DNA from 3 places in the Massilia haematophila genome. Region 1 is predicted to be linked to each of the others. Evidence: predicted binding sites of a transcription regulator. Region 1 holds the regulator's gene; each other region holds the start of a gene.
What was found. Region 1 encodes LexA, which represses DNA repair genes until DNA is damaged. Its sites were predicted from a motif close to ACTGTATNNNNATACAGT; they were not measured.
Positions count from the first base shown of each region.

Region 2: the regulator LexA is predicted to act here: its motif matches at 1,395-1,412, upstream of imuA (translesion DNA synthesis-associated protein ImuA).
Region 3: the regulator LexA is predicted to act here: its motif matches at 2,682-2,699, upstream of ACFOPH_RS15600 (DNA topoisomerase IV subunit B).

Region 1 is NZ_JBHRVV010000001.1:2,669,446-2,674,647, reverse strand. Features, by position in the region: gene purF (amidophosphoribosyltransferase) at 1-534, shown strand, start outside; gene ACFOPH_RS11915 (cystathionine gamma-synthase family protein) at 553-1,794, shown strand; gene ACFOPH_RS11910 (sel1 repeat family protein) at 1,830-2,573, shown strand; gene lexA (transcriptional repressor LexA) at 2,865-3,500, opposite strand; gene rpsF (30S ribosomal protein S6) at 3,743-4,129, shown strand; gene priB (primosomal replication protein N) at 4,175-4,468, shown strand; gene rpsR (30S ribosomal protein S18) at 4,510-4,800, shown strand; gene rplI (50S ribosomal protein L9) at 4,842-5,202, shown strand, end outside.
Region 2 is NZ_JBHRVV010000001.1:2,847,330-2,852,531, reverse strand. Features, by position in the region: gene ACFOPH_RS12705 (putative Na+/H+ antiporter) at 1-1,177, opposite strand, end outside; gene imuA (translesion DNA synthesis-associated protein ImuA) at 1,434-2,141, shown strand; gene ACFOPH_RS12695 (Y-family DNA polymerase) at 2,071-3,552, shown strand; gene arsH (arsenical resistance protein ArsH) at 3,578-4,294, opposite strand; gene ACFOPH_RS12685 (arsenic transporter) at 4,314-5,202, opposite strand, start outside.
Region 3 is NZ_JBHRVV010000001.1:3,526,757-3,531,958, forward strand. Features, by position in the region: gene ACFOPH_RS15580 (YbdK family carboxylate-amine ligase) at 1-66, shown strand, start outside; gene ACFOPH_RS15585 (hypothetical protein) at 68-397, opposite strand; gene ACFOPH_RS15590 (gamma-glutamyl-gamma-aminobutyrate hydrolase family protein) at 666-1,652, opposite strand; gene ACFOPH_RS15595 (response regulator) at 1,787-2,599, opposite strand; gene ACFOPH_RS15600 (DNA topoisomerase IV subunit B) at 2,879-4,876, shown strand; gene parC (DNA topoisomerase IV subunit A) at 5,027-5,202, shown strand, end outside.

The DNA of each region.
Region 1 (5,202 bases):
GGCCGCACCTTCATCATGCCGGGCCAAGGCATGCGCAAGAAGTCGGTGCGCCAGAAGCTCAACGCGATCGGTTCCGAGTTCAAGGACAAGAACGTGCTGCTGGTCGACGACTCGATCGTGCGCGGCACCACCAGCCGCGAGATCGTGCAGATGGCGCGCGACGCCGGCGCCCGTAAAGTGTTCTTCGCCTCGGCCGCGCCGCCGGTGCTGTTCCCGAACGTCTACGGCATCGACATGCCGACCCGCGACGAACTGATCGCCTACGGCCGCACGGTCGAGGAAGTCTGCAAGGAAATCACGGCCGACCGCCTGGTGTACCAGGACATCGACGCGCTGAAGCGTTCGATCTCGGACGTCAACCCGGCCCTGACCAACTTCGAGGCGTCCTGCTTCGACGGCGTCTACGTCACCGGCGACGTCACGCCCGAGTACCTGGACAAGCTGGAGCACCATCGCCACAAGAGTTCCGGCAAGTCCTCGGACGACGTGGTGCGCACCCAGCTGAACCTGAATCCCCCGGTCGCCGCCGAATAACGCTGGGACGACTGCATCATGAGCGACACCAAACAGTACGGTTTCACCACCACCATCCTGCACAATGATCGCCGCAAGACGATCGAGCAAGGCTCGCTGCACAAGCCGGTCCACACCTCGGTGGCCTTCGGCTACGGCGATGCGCGCCAGCTTGCCTCTGTGTTCCAGGGCAAGGAGCCTGGCTTCCGCTACGGCCGCCAGGGCAACCCGACGGTCGCCGCACTGGAAGACAAGGTCACGAAGATGGAAGACGGCGTCGCCACCTTGTGCTTCGGCACCGGCATGGCCGCCATCGGCGCGCTGTTCCAGGCGCTGCTGCGCGAGGGCGACCACATCGTCTCGTCTTCCTTCCTGTTCGGTAACACCAACAGCCTGTGGCAGACGGTGGCGGGGCAGGGCGTGCAGGTGAGTTTTGTCGACGCCACCGACGTCGCCAATGTCGAGGCGGCGCTGCAGCCGAACACCCGCTTCGTGTTTGTCGAGACGATCGCCAATCCGCGCACCCAGGTCGCCGACCTGGCGCGCATCGGCGCGCTGTGCCGCGAGCGCGGCATCCTCTACGTGGTCGACAACACCATGACCACGCCGTATCTGTTCCGTCCGAAGACGGTCGGTGCCGGCCTGGTCGTCAATTCGCTGACCAAGTCGATCGCCGGCCACGGCATCGCCCTCGGCGGCGCGCTGACCGACACGGGCCTCTTCGACTGGAGCGCCTACCCGAACATCGCCGCCAACTTCCGCAAGCAGCCGCCCGCGGCCCAGGGCATGGCCCAGCTGCGCGCGAAAGCCCTGCGCGACTTCGGCGCCTCGCTCGGGCCGGAAGCGGCGCACCACATTGCGGTCGGCGCCGAAACGCTGGCGCTGCGCATGGAGCGCACCACCGCCAATGCGCTGGCGCTGGCGCGCATGCTGGAAGCGGACCCACGCGTCGCCGCCGTCCACTATCCGGGCCTGGCATCGCACCCGCAGCACGGCATCGCGGACGAACTGTTCCGCGCCGGCGGCTCGCTGCTCAGTTTCGAGCTGAAGGACGGCATCGACTGCTTCGACTACCTGAACCGCCTGAAGCTGGCCATCCCCGCGAGCAACCTGGGCGACACGCGCACCCTCGTGATTCCGGTGGCGCACACCATCTTCTTCGAGATGGGGGCCGAGCGCCGCGCCAGCATGGGCATCGCCGAGTCCCTGATCCGGGTCTCGGTGGGCATCGAAGATACCGAGGACCTGCTGGAAGACTTCCGGGCAGCGCTGGACGCCTGATCGACCTCAATCACCTGACTGGACGACGCGAATACATGAAAAAGAATGCGCTGACACTTGCGGGCCTGCTGCTGGCCGGCCTGCTGCAGGCGGGCCTGGCCCATGCCGGCGAACTGGAGAATGCCAAGGCCTTGTTCGAGCAGAAGAAGTATCCTGAAGCAATGGCCGTGTACACCAAGCTGGCGAACGCCGGCAACGTCGAAGCCCAACAGCTCCTGGGCCAGATGTACTGGTATGGCGAAGCCGGCACGGTCGACGAGGCCAAGGCGACGATGTGGTTCCAGAAGGCCGCCGCCGGCGGCAACAAGGTCGCCGACGCGTCGCTCGAGATCATGAAGCAGCGCGTGGCGCGCCGCGCCGACATCGATTACTGGATGTCGAAGTACGACGGCGAGGAACTGCGGTCCGGCAAGTTCCGCTGCCCCAAGCCGCGCGTGCCCGCGATCTCGAAGCAGGCCGAGGAGATCGACCGGGTCTCGAATGCGATCAACAAGTGGCAGGACTGCTACAACGGCTTCGTGCAGAACCTGAACGCCGCATCGCCGCTCGACAAACAGATCCCGCCTGACGTCGCCAAATTGATGAACCTGGCGGAAATGGAAAAGGCCAAGGCCCACCTGGCCCAGGTCCAGGAAAACCTGTCGGAAGACGCCAAGGTCGGCGCCAAGATGGTGCTGGCCGACGTCGCCGTATGGCGCAGCGCCACCGAGGCCTACATCGCGGAGCACAATGCGATCGTCAACAAGGCGCCGAAGGACCAGTCGTTGCGCACGAAGTAAGCGCAGAGGTAAGGCAAAAAGGCCGCGTCAGCGGCCTTTTGTTTTCGTAGGGTGGGGTCTCGACCCCACGCGGTACAGCGATTGATCAGCCGCGCCATGTCGCGCAGCAGTGATACGGTCGGCCTGCCGGATGAGGTGGCGAGTTGCAAGCCTTGCGCCGCGTGGGGTCGAGACCCCACCCTACGGAACCCGGCAATGCGACGCTTCGCCAATACCGTTCCCCGCACAAATCCCATCAAGCAAAAAGGCCGCGTTAGCGGCCCTTTCAGCGTTCGACTTGGTATGTGCGGCTCAGTGCCAGCTACGCATCAGCCCCACCGCCAGCCCTTCGAGCGCGAACTCGTCTTCCGGTTCGACGCGGATCACCTTGAAGTCCGGGTTTTCCGGCAGCAGTTCGATCACGTCGCCGGTCTTGCGGTAGCGCTTGACGGTCACGTCCTCGCCCAGGCGGGCGACGACGATCTGGCCGTTCTTGGCGCTGTCAATTTTCTTGACCGCCAGGAAGTCGCCGTCCATGATGCCGGCGTCGCGCATCGACCAGCCGCGCACCTTCAGCAGGAAGTCGGGGCGGGCGCCGAACATGGCCGGGTCGACGTTGTAGGTTGCCTCCACATGTTCCTGGGCCAGGATGGGCGAGCCCGCGGCGACGCGGCCGACCAGCGGCAGCGACATCAGCAGGGCAGGCGGGATGGCCGGAACCGCTGGCTCCGATGCCGCCCCGATCAAGCGGATGCCGCGCGAGGTGCCCGAGACGATCTCGATCGCGCCTTTGCGGGCCAGCGCCTGCAGGTGCTCCTCGGCCGCGTTGGCCGACTTGAAGCCCAATTCCTTCGCGATTTCGGCGCGGGTCGGCGGGAAGCCGGTGTTGTCGATCGCTTCCTTGATCAGGTTGAGGATCTGTTCTTGCCGTGCAGTGAGCTTGAGCATGGATGTACCACTGGTTATCGATTCAGACTGTATTTTTGTACAGTAGTCCGAAGAATGCAAGGGGAATCGGCCTTTTTCCGGCATTTTTCCGCGCTTTTTCGGGCGTGGCTGTCGCGAAAGCGGGACGGCAGGCCCCGGATTGTGTTGCTGTCCGCTTCGGGTTATAATTGCAGGCTTTCCCTTCCCACACTCGTCTTGACGCCGAGGTGGGCATTTGTTTAAACGTCCTCAAGGAGTGTTGCATGCGTCATTATGAAATCGTTTTTATCGTCCACCCGGACCAAAGCGAGCAAGTCCCGGCGATGATCGAGCGTTACAAGACCACGGTGACCAGCCGCGGCGGTAACATCCATCGCGTGGAAGACTGGGGCCGTCGCCAGATGGCTTACCAGATCCAGAAGCTGCCGAAGGCACATTACATCTGCATGAACATCGAGTGCGACAACGAGACCCTGGTCGAGCTGGAAACCGCATTCAAGTTCAATGATGCCGTGCTGCGTCACCTGACCGTGAAGATGAAGAAAGCTGAAACCGCTCCGTCGCCAATGATGAAGTCGGTCCAGCGCGAAGACGCAGCCAAGAGCCACCGCGCAGAAGCTCCGGCTGCTGCCCCGGCCGCCGCTGCCTAAGGTCTTTCGCCAGATTTCGTGGACGGGCCCAGTGCCCGACGTGCAGTGAACCAGCTCCAGGTCGTCGCTACCATCGCTGAACGCGACCTGTTGCGCTACACCCCCGCCGGCGTGCCGGTCGTCTCGGCAATCCTGATGCACAGTTCGCAGCAGGTCGAGGCAGGGGTGACGAGGTTGGTCGAGTTCGAGATTTCCGCGTTCGCCGCGGGCGAGATTTCGGGCCGATTCGCCAGCGCCGAGCTCGGCGCCGCACACCAGTTCACGGGATTCCTGGCCAGGAAGAACCGCAACAGCAAAGCCCTGGTGTTTCACATCATTGATTTCAGTGCTGCCGCTTAATTACCCAGCGGCCCACCTTTTAGATATACAGGAGCCTCAAAATGGCATTCGGTAAAAAGTTCGACAAAAACAAAGCCAAAGAAAAACTGAAGCGCAAACAGCAGAACCCGCTGTTCAAGCGCAAGAAATTCTGCCGCTTCACCGCCGCCGGCGTTGAACAGGTCGATTACAAAGACGTCGACACCCTGAAGGACTTCGTCCAGGAAAACGGCAAGATCATGCCGGCACGCCTGACCGGCACCAAAGCGCACTACCAGCGTCAAGTGGACACCGCGATCAAGCGCGCACGTTACCTGGCCCTGCTGCCGTACACCGACCTGCACAACGCTTAAGTCGCTACGGCAACGAGCACAAGTAAATACTGGAGAATAATATGCAAGTTATCCTGCTGGAAAAAGTCGTCAACGTCGGCAACCTGGGCGACGTCGTCAAGGTCAAGGACGGTTACGCACGTAACTTCCTGATCCCGCAAAAAATGGCCCGCCGCGCTACCCAGGCTGCTGTGGCCGAGTTCGAAGTCAAGCGCGCCGAACTGGAAAAAGCTGCTGCCGAGAAGCTGGCTGCTGCACAAGGCCAGGGCGAAAAGCTGAGCGGCATGACCATCACCATCGCGCAGAAAGCCGGCGTCGACGGCCGTCTGTTCGGTTCGGTCACCAACTTCGACATCGCTGAAGCCCTGAGCAAGCAAGGTTTCGCCGTCGAAAAGGCGCAAGTGCGCATGCCGACCGGCCCGC
Region 2 (5,202 bases), 180 kb from region 1:
TGATCGACTCGTCGCTGAAGCCGTTGCGCAGCAGCGCGGCGCCGGCCGGGTTCGGGGCGTTGGCGATGACGGTCAGGCCGCCGCCGGCGACCGCGCCCGCCACCAGCATGTACTGGGAATGTTCGGACAGGCCGGCGATCAGCGAGCCCAGGTAGGTGAGGGCGGCATTGTCGGTGATCGCGGTCAGGCCCAGCGCGCCGAAGAACAGCGCGGTCGGTCCCAGGCTCGAGACGATGGGCTGCAGCCACCATTGCTGCATGCCACCGAGCACCACCAGGCCGGCCAGGAAAAAGCCGACCAGCAGCCCTTCCTTCAGGATCAGCGGATCCTGGTGCCGTTCGTAGGCCTTGGTGAAGCCCAGGAACAGCATGAACAGGCCGAGGAAGAGCACCGGATGGTGGGCCAGCAGCACCACGGCGGCCAGGAAGCCCAGGTGGATCAACGAGACCTTGAGCGGCACGATCTGTTCGCCGCCGGTCGGGGCAGGGGGCGGCGCCAGGTGCTTGCGCAGCAGCAGGACGATGACGGTGGCGTTGATGAACACGGCCACCGCGGCGCGCCAGCCGAAGTGGGCGAACATATAGGCGCTGTCCCAGCCCCAGGTGCCGGCCACCATCAGCACCGGCGGCGCGGCGTAGGAGGTCAGCGTGCCGCCGATCGAGACATTGACGAACAACACGCCCAGCGCGCCGTACTTCAGCGCTTCCGGTACGCCGGGGCGGAATACCTGGGGCGCGAGCATCAGCGCCGCCAGCGTCATCGCCGCCGGTTCGGTGATCAGGGAACCGGCCAGCGGCACCAGGGCCAGGCCGAGCCAGGCCAGCATGACCTCGGTGCGCAGCGGCGCCAGGCGCGCCGTGGTGCGCAGCAGCGCGCGCACGGCGTCGAGCACGGGGCGCGAGGCGGCGATCACCATGACGGTGAAGACGAACAGCGGTTCGGTGTAGTGGCGCGACTCGGCATAGCCGATGGCCGCGTCCGGCCCGGAAAGGAAGGCCATCGCCACGATCAGGACGAAGGCCCAGAAGCCGAATACGACCTCGACTTCGCCCAGCAGGTGGAACAGTCCGGCATGACGCGGATGGCGGTCGGCCAGGATCTCGAAACCCTTGGCGGCGAAGGTATGGACGAGTGCGCAGGCGAACAGGATGGCGCCGACCAGCTGGATCGTCGTCATGGCTGGCCTCGGTCTGCCACGGTGTATTGCGAGTAAAAGAGATCTACGAACATTGTCAGGTGGATAATCAGTGAAGCGCCATTATTTCATCTTTTGATGCGGATCGGATGGAAGAGGATGGCTAAACAGAGCACGTAGGCCTCGGCGCGCACCGGCACAAGGTGAAATCCTGCATGGACAGAATATACACATCTTGCCAAAAGCTGAACGAACGAGTACTGTATATCCATCCAGTACTTTTGCATTTGCCTCCATTATGTCTTCCTTACAAGAAATTTCATCACCGGAAGAATTGCACCCATCCCTATGGCGCGCCTCGCAGCTGGCGCGCGCCGGCACCCGCTGCGTCGACAGCGGCCACCCTGTGCTGTCGAAGCAGTTGCCGGGCGGCGGCTGGCCGGTCGGCACCCTGGTCGACCTGCTGCTGCAGCAGAGCGGCATCGGCGAAATGCGCCTGCTGCGCCCGGCCCTGGCGGAAGTCGCGGCGCGCCGCATCGTGCTGCTGCAGCCGCCCCATCCGCCGCAGGCGCTGGCGCTGGCCGCGCTCGGCGTGCCGCCCTCGCAGCTGATCTGGCTGCGCGCCAGCCGCACCAGCGACGCCCTGTGGGCGGCCGAGCAGGTGCTGCGCAGCGGCAGTTGTGGCGCGCTGCTGTTCTGGGCCAACCATGTGCGCGGCGACAGCCTGCGCCGCCTGCACCTGGCCGCGCAAAGCGGCGAGACCCTGTTTTTCATGATGCGCCCGCTCGCCGCCGCGCAAGACGCTTCGCCGGCGCCGCTGCGCCTGTCGCTGCGGCCGGCCGCCGGCGGGCTCGAGGTCGGTTTCGTCAAGCGCCGGGGGCCGCAGCGCGACGCGCCCCTGTTCCTTCCACTTACTCCTTCTTTGCTCCAACGACATGCGTTTGTGGATCGGCCTGCACCTGCCCCAGTTACCGCTCGAGGTCTTCAGCCCGAACTGGTCCAGTGACGCCGGCAGCGTCGTGCTCGAGCAGGAGCGCGTGCTGGCGGCCTCACCGGCTGCGCGCGCCGCCGGGATAAGCCACGGCATGCGCCGCGGCGGCGTATTGATGCTCATGCCCGAGGCGCGCCTGCACGTGCGCGCCCCCGAGCGCGAAGCCGAGGCCCTGCACGCGGCGGCGCTGGCGCTGCTGCAGTACACGCCGCTGGTCACGATTGCCGAGGAATCGACCTTGCTCATCGACATCGGCGCCAGCCTGCGCCTGTTCGGGGGCGTGCGCGCGTTGTGCCGGCGCGTGCGCGCCAGCCTGCGCGCCCTCGGCTTCAGCGGGGTGCTCAGCTGCGCGCCCACCGCGCGCGGCGCCTGGATGCTGGCGCGCCGGCGCGCGGGACGGGTCTTGCGCATCGCTTCGCTCACGCGCCGGCTTGATGCCTTGCCGAGCAGCCTGCCGCCGCCGGCGCGCCCCTATACCGCCTGGTTCGAAGGCATCGGCTGCTTCGACCTGGGCGCCATGCGGCGCCTGCCGCGTCCCGGCCTGCAGCGGCGCTGCGGGCGCGAACTGCTCGACATGCTGGACGCCGCCTACGGCATGGCGCCCGAGCTGTTCGAATGGATCGCGGCGCCGACGCGCTTCCACGCCAAGATCGAACTCTTCGACCGGCTCGAGAATGCCGAGGAGTGCCTGCTTGGCGCCGAACGCCTGGTGCAGCAATTGACCGGCTGGCTGTGCGCGCACCAGCTCGCCGTCGAGCGCATCACGCTCCTGCTCGAGCACGAGCGGGGCAGGGTGGCGCGCCCACCGACGCCGGTCGAGGTCGCGCTGGCCGAGCCCACCTGGCGCGACGAGCACCTGGTGCGCCTGCTGCGCGAGCGCCTGGCCAAGCTGGTGCTCGACGCCCCCGTGATCGCCCTGGTGCTCGACGCCAGCCAAGTGCAGCCGATGGCGCCGCCGAGCGAGTCGCTGTTCCCCGAGCCCGGCGGCAGCGAGGAAGACCGCCTGCGCATGCTGGAACTGCTGGTCGCGCGCCTCGGCCCCGAGAACGTGCTGCAAGCGCTGCCGCAGGCCGACTACCGGCCCGAGGTGGCGAACAGCTGGGTTCCGGTGCAGCAGAAGGTGCGCGAGAAGGAGCGTGCATCGCAGATGCCGCCCGACGTCGACAGCCTGCCGCGCCCGACCTGGATCCTGGCCAAGCCGATCGCGCTCCTGATGCGCAACCACCGGCCGTTCTACGGCTCACCGTTGAGGATGGTCTCGACGCCCGAGCGCATCGAGGCCGGGTGGTGGAGCCAGACCCAGACGCGCGACTACTTCATCGCCGAGGGGCAGGACCATGCGCTGTACTGGGTGTACCGGGAGCGCATCGTCGGAGCGGGCGAGGATGCGGAGCCGAGGTGGTTCCTGCATGGCTTGTTCGGGTGAGCGCTCTGCGACAGCGGAAACGACGCTACAGCTTCTCGATCTGCCGGTTGATCGCCTTCTGCGCCCGCTCGTTACGCTCGCTGTAGCGGTCCGTCAGGTAGTCCGTCCGCCCGCGCATCAGCAGCGTCATCTTGAACAGCTCTTCCATCACGTCGACCACCCGGTCGTAGTAGGCCGACGGCCGCATGCGGCCAGCCTCGTCGAACTCCTTGTAGGCCATCGGCACCGAGGACTGGTTCGGGATCGTGAACATGCGCATCCAGCGCCCCAGCAGGCGCAGGGTGTTGACCACGTTGAAGGACTGCGATCCGCCGCAGACCTGCATGACGGCCAGCGTGCGGCCCTGGCTCGGGCGGATCGCGCCCATCTCCAGCGGAATCCAGTCGATCTGGTTCTTCATCACCGCCGTGATCGCGCCGTGGCGCTCGGGGCTGCACCAGACCTGGCCTTCCGACCACAGGCACAGCGCGCGCAGCTCGGCCACCTTCGGGTGGGTCTCGGGTACGCTGCCGACCATCGGCAGTTCCATCGGGTCGAAGATTTTCACCTCGGCGCCGAAGTGTTCCAGGATGCGCGCCGCCTCTTCGGTGAGGAAGCGGCTGAAGGAGCGTTCGCGCAGCGAACCGTAGAGCATCAGGATGCGCGGCGGGTGGCGCATGTCGCCGGCTGGCGCGAGCTTGTCCATCGTCGGCAGGTCCAGCAATGCCGGCTGGATGTTGGGGAGATCGGAGAGTTTGTCCATGTTGATTCCTTAGCTTAGTTCAGCTCAGGCGCACCGCCAGTGCGCTCAGGGTGACCAGGAGGATCGGCAGCGTCAGCACGATGCCGACCCGGAAGTAATAGCTCCAGGAGATACGGATACCTTTCGTCGCCAGCACGTGCAGCCAGAGCAGGGTGGCCAGGCTGCCGATCGGGGTGATCTTCGGACCGAGGTCGGCGCCGATGACGTTCGCGTAGATCATCGCCTCGCGCACCACGCCCTGGGTCGCGGTGGCATCGATCGCCAGCGCGCCCACCAGTACCGTCGGCATGTTGTTCATGACGGATGACAGGATGGCGGTGATGAAACCGGTGCCGAGCGCGGCGCCCCAGATGCCGTAGCCGGCGCAGCGTTCGAGCAGTACGGTGAGGTGATCGGTCAGTCCCGCGTTGCGCAGGCCATAGACCACCAGGTACATCCCCAGCGAGAACACGACCACCTGCCAGGGGGCTTCGCGCAGCACTTCCCGGGTCGAGATCCGGTGGCCGCGTGCGGCCACCGCCAGCAGGAGCACGGCGCCCACCGCGGCCACGGCACTGATCGGCATCCCGGCAGCGTCCAGCCAGAAGAACCCGATCAGCAGCAGCGCCAGCACCCACCAGCCGGCGATGAAGGTCGCGCGGTCGTGGATCGCCTCATCCGGATGCTTCAGGGAGGCCAGGTCGTAGTCGGCGGGGATGTCCTTGCGGAAGAACCAGACCAGCGCCCCCAGGGTAGCCGCCACCGACACCAGGTTCACCGGCACCATCACCGCGGCATAGCGCGCGAAGCCGATGCCGAAGTAGTCGGCCGACACGATATTGACGAGGTTCGACACGACCAGCGGCAGGCTGGCGGTGTCGGCGATGAAGCCGGCCGCCATCACGAAGGCCAGTGTCGCCTTCGGCGAA
Region 3 (5,202 bases), 860 kb from region 1:
GTCGAGGCGATCGTGCATGCGGCGATCAACTGGTTCCGGGGCGAGCGGCGGTTCTGGCGCAGATAGTTCAGGCCGGGCTGGCGCCGACGCGGCCGCCGCGCATGATGCGTTCCAGGAAGCCGGGTTTCGCCGGCGGGCGCGGCATGCCGTCGTCGACCATGCCGGCCCACTTCTCGCACAGCTGCTCGCAGGTGGCGCGCAGCACCGGGTCGAGCTCGGGCAGGCGCGCCAGCGCGCACAGGTGGCGCTCGATCACCGAGGCCAGGCGCACGCAAGGGCGGTCGTTCTCGTCGCGCGCGGTGTAGTGCGACATCAGGTGCAGCAGCGACGCGATCATCACGGCGTCGCGGTGATGCAGGTCCTGCGGCATGGATGGCTCGTTCGGTTGGTCTTGCATGGCGGCCCCTCAGGTTCAGTTGGACGGTGGGTGTCAATATTCATTAATGAGAATCATTCTCATTCAATGGTAAACAAGGGGCAGATGGGATGCAAGCGATTTTGCAAGCGTGCGAGGGGTAGCGGTTCGACGGAGACGGTGGCGCGAAGCATGTGGTGAGACCGCGTGGACACAGGTGTCCACCCTACGGAAAAGCAGGGTTGTAGGGTGGACTCCCGAGTCCACGCTGTCTGACAAGTTGAAAGGCGGCGAATCCGGCGAAGACCGCTTACAACCGCGTCTCCCTTGCCGCCCGCAAAAACTCATCCAGCACCGGCGTGCAATCGAGCAGGTCCGTCCCGCCCGCCCGGTGGAACTCCGGATGCCACTGCAAGCCCATGACGAAATCGGCCCGGTCGTAGCGGATCGCCTCGACAATGCCGTCGGGATAGGACACCGCCTCGATGCGCACGTCGCGCCCGAGCTCCTTGACTGCCTGGTGGTGGATCGAATTCACGGTCGGCCGCTGGGCGTTCGGGAACATGCGCCCGAGCGTGGAACCGGGCGGGAATTCGATCGCGTGACGGTGGGCGTCGTAGTCAGTGTGCACGTGGGCCAGCGCCTCGGGCACGTTGGTCGCCACGTCCTGGTAAAGCGTGCCGCCGAAGGCGACGTTGATCAGCTGGCAGCCGCGGCATACGCCCAGCACCGGCTTGCCGGCCTCGACGAATTCGTGCAGCAGCTCGAGCTCGTAGAGGTCGCGCGCGCGGTCGCCGCTCCACTCGGGACGGGTCGGCGTTTCGGAATAGGTCTGCGGCGAGACGTCGGCCCCGCCCTGCAGCACCAGGCCGTCGAGGTGGCGCGCGTAGTGGCGCAGCGTGATGTTGCTGGGGTGGAGCAGCCCATTCGTATTCACCGTCGGGATCATGAACACCAGCACGTCGCGCGACATCACCCACTGCGCGATCGACTCCTCCAGGTATTGCAGGTTCTTGCTGCGCAGGCCGGTCGCCCCCGGTTCGGGGTGAAAAATGCGGGCCGAGACGCCGATGCGCAGGGTGCGGCGCATGAAGTCGCGGTGGAAGCGGTCGCGCAGCGCGCGCCAACGCGAGGACAACACCCGTCCGACCAGCGCGAACGGCGTGTCGCCGGGGCGCTGGTAGCGCGGCGGACCATCGGCGGCGCGGCGGTCGGGCACGCGCTCGGGTGCGTCGGGGCGGGTCTCCAGCGGCGGGCCGGGCGCCTCGCCACGCCGGGGTTGATGATCATCTGCCATGGTCTCAATATAGCCCCGCCACGGCCGCGCACGATTTGAAGTTGTAACAAAATCACACGACTGGGCACATACGCAAGCCATTTACGAAAGACGCTTCCTTGGGTTTGAACGCGTGGGCGGGAGACCCGCCCACCCTACGCCGGCATCGATGTCAGGCGTGCCAGGATCGCCACCAGGCTGCGGTCGGTCACCGGCTTGTCGAGCAGGCCGCGCACGCCGGCCGAGTGGGCGCGCGCGGTATCGTAGGGGAAGGCCTTGCCGACCAGGAACACGACCGCCGTGCGGCCCGCGCCCTCCTGGGCCTTGATCGCGCTGCACAGCGCGTAGGGATCGATGCCGGGGGTCGAGGTATTGATCATCGCCACCCCGACCTGGGTTTCGTCGCACAGGCGCACGGCGGTCGATGCGCTGTCGGTCCAGGCGATCGCCAGGCGGCGCTCGCCGACCAGGCGCGCCAGGTGGTCGCGGAAGGCGCCCTCCTTGTCGACGATCAGGACCTGGTCCGGCCGTGGCGGCTGGCGCAGCGCCGGACCATCGACGGCGAGGCTGTCGTCGGCCAGGCGCTGGCGGCGCCTGCGTTCCGGCAGGGGCGGCTCGCCGCGTGCGCACAGCAGTTCCAGCGCGCGGCGGCGCTCGGCAACCAGCTGGGCCAGCGTCACCTGGAGCGTGGCGGTATCGAAGGGACGCGCAAGGCGCGCCAGGCCATGGTCGAGGCCGCCCACCTGCAGCGCCAGCGGCATGCTGCGCATGCTGGTCAGGCGCAGCAGCGCCGCCGGGTTCTCGCCGTCGACCAGGTAGAGATCGGGTTCCTGCAGGCTGTCTTCGTGCAGGCAGGCGTAGGATGGGCCCGCGCGGGGGGCCTCGCATAACATCGCGGACATGCGGGCGGCCTCGCCGGGCTCGAATCCGAGCAGGCGTACCGCAATCGGAATTTTTTGTACCTGCATGATGACCGTCCCGGCAGCGCCGCTTCCGGGGCTCCCCAGTGTTGTGCATGATGCCAGGCGGCGCATCGTCCTTGCATTCGATACTGTACACATGTACAGTATTATTCTTGACCGATGCCGTCCGATCGACGGTTTCCAGGGCCGCCCTGGCGTAGCAAGCTTGCGTACCAATCTAGTCACGTTCCGTTGCGTTGACAAGCACAATCCGTCACGCCATCCCTGCTTTTTCCTTCCGACAAGATATAGAATGCGCAGGCATTCGAAAAAACACTGATCAGCATGGCCACTAAGAAACCCGCAACCGATTACAGCGAATCATCCATCCGGGTCCTGAAAGGACTCGAACCCGTGAAGCAGCGTCCGGGCATGTACACCCGCACGGAAAATCCGCTGCACATCATCCAGGAAGTGATCGACAACGCCTCCGACGAGGCGCTCGGCGGCCACTGCAAGAATATCGGCGTGACGATCAATACCGACGGTTCGATTACCGTCGAGGACGACGGCCGCGGCATCCCGGTCGGCATGCATCCCGAGGAAGGCGTCTCCACCGTCGAGATCGTCTTCACCCGCCTGCACGCCGGCGGCAAGTTCGACAAGGGTTCGGGCGGCGCCTACGCCTTCTCGGGCGGCCTGCACGGCGTCGGCGTCTCGGTCACCAATGCGCTGTCGAAGCGCCTGGAAATCACCGTCTGGCGCAAGACCGAGGATGGCAACGGCGTCCACAACCTGGTGTTCGCCGACGGCGACGTCATCGAGCCCCTCAGCTCCTCGCCATTCGAGCGCGGCGGCAAGAAGAACGGCACCCGCGTCACCGCCTGGCCGGATGGCAAGTATTTTGACTCGCCGAACATCCCGATGACGGAACTGCAGCGCCTGCTGCGTTCCAAGGCCGTGCTGCTGCCGGGCGTCACCGTCACGCTGACCAACGCCAAGACCGGCGACGTCCAGACCTGGCGCTACGACGAAGGCCTGCGCGGCTACCTGACCGAAGCGCTCGCCTCGAGCTCGAACGGCGAGACCTTGATCCCGCTGTTCGAAGGCGCGCAGTACGCCGCCGCGGGCGACGAAGGCTTCGCCGAAGGCGAAGGCGCGGCCTGGGTGGTCGCCTGGACCGAGGAAGGCGCGATCGTGCGCGAATCCTACGTCAACCTGATCCCGACCCCAAGCGGCGGCACCCACGAGTCCGGCCTGCGCGACGGCCTGTTCGGCGCCGTGAAGGGTTTCGTCGAGCTGCACGGCCTGCTGCCGAAAGGCGTGAAGCTGCTGCCGGAAGACGTGTTCGCGCGCGTCTCGTTCGTGCTTTCGGCGAAGGTGCTGGACCCGCAGTTCCAGGGCCAGACCAAGGAGCGCCTGAACTCGCGCGACGCCGTGAAGCTCGTCTCGACCTTCACCAAGCCGCCGCTGGAACTGTGGCTGAACCAGCACGTCGAATACGGCAAGAAGCTGGCCGACCTCGTGATCAAGCAGGCGCAGTCGCGCATGCGTTCGCTGCAGAAGGTCGAGAAGAAGAAATCCTCGGGCGTGGCCGTGCTGCCGGGTAAGCTGACCGACTGCGAGTCCACGGACATCACCCGCAACGAACTGTTCCTGGTCGAGGGCGACTCGGCCGGCGGTTCGGCCAAGATGGGCCGCGACAAGGAATTCCAGGCCATCCTGCCGCTGCGCGGCAAGGTCCTGAACACCTGGGAAACCGACCGCGACCGCCTGTTCGCGAACAACGAGATCCACGACATCTCGGTGGCGATCGGCGTCGACCCGCACTCGCACGGCGATTCGCCGGATCTCACCGGCCTGCGCTACGGCAAGATCTGCATCCTGTCGGACGCGGACGTCGACGGCTCGCACATCCAGGTCCTGCTGCTGACCCTGTTCTTCAAGCACTTCCCTGCCCTGTTCAAGCACGGCCACATCTGCGTGGCGCGCCCGCCGCTGTACCGCGTCGACGTGCCGGCACGCGGCAAGAAGCCGCTGCAAAAGCTCTATGCCCTGGACGACGGCGAACTGCTGGCGATCGAGGACAAGCTGAAAAAGGAAGGCCTGAAGGAAGGCTCGTGGAGCATTTCCCGCTTCAAGGGCCTGGGCGAGATGAACGCCGAGCAGCTGTGGGAAACCACGATGAACCCGGACACGCGCCGCCTGCTGCCGGTGTCGCTGGGCGACTTCGACCACGGCGAATCCTCGGCCCGTTTCAACATGCTGATGGGCAAGGGCGAAGCCGCCGCACGCCGCGCATGGATCGAGGAACACGGTAACGAGACGGAAGCGGATATTTGATGGCGTCCGGGGTGATTTGATGCACGAAAGACGCGTGGGCACAAGTGCCCACCCTACGTAGGGTGGGTTCTCGAACCCACCACTACTCCGCCAGCACAATCGAATCGCCCGAGCCACGCGACCGCTCAACAAGAATCGAACACACAGAATATGTCTACCCAAGCAAGCCTCTTTGAACAAGCCAGCGAATCGGCCGACGACGTCGAAATGCTGACCCTGTCCACCTTCGCCGAGCGCGCCTACCTCGACTACGCGGTCTCGGTGGTCAAGGGCCGTGCCCTGCCCGACGTCTCCGACGGCCAGAAACCGGTCCAGCGCCGCATCCT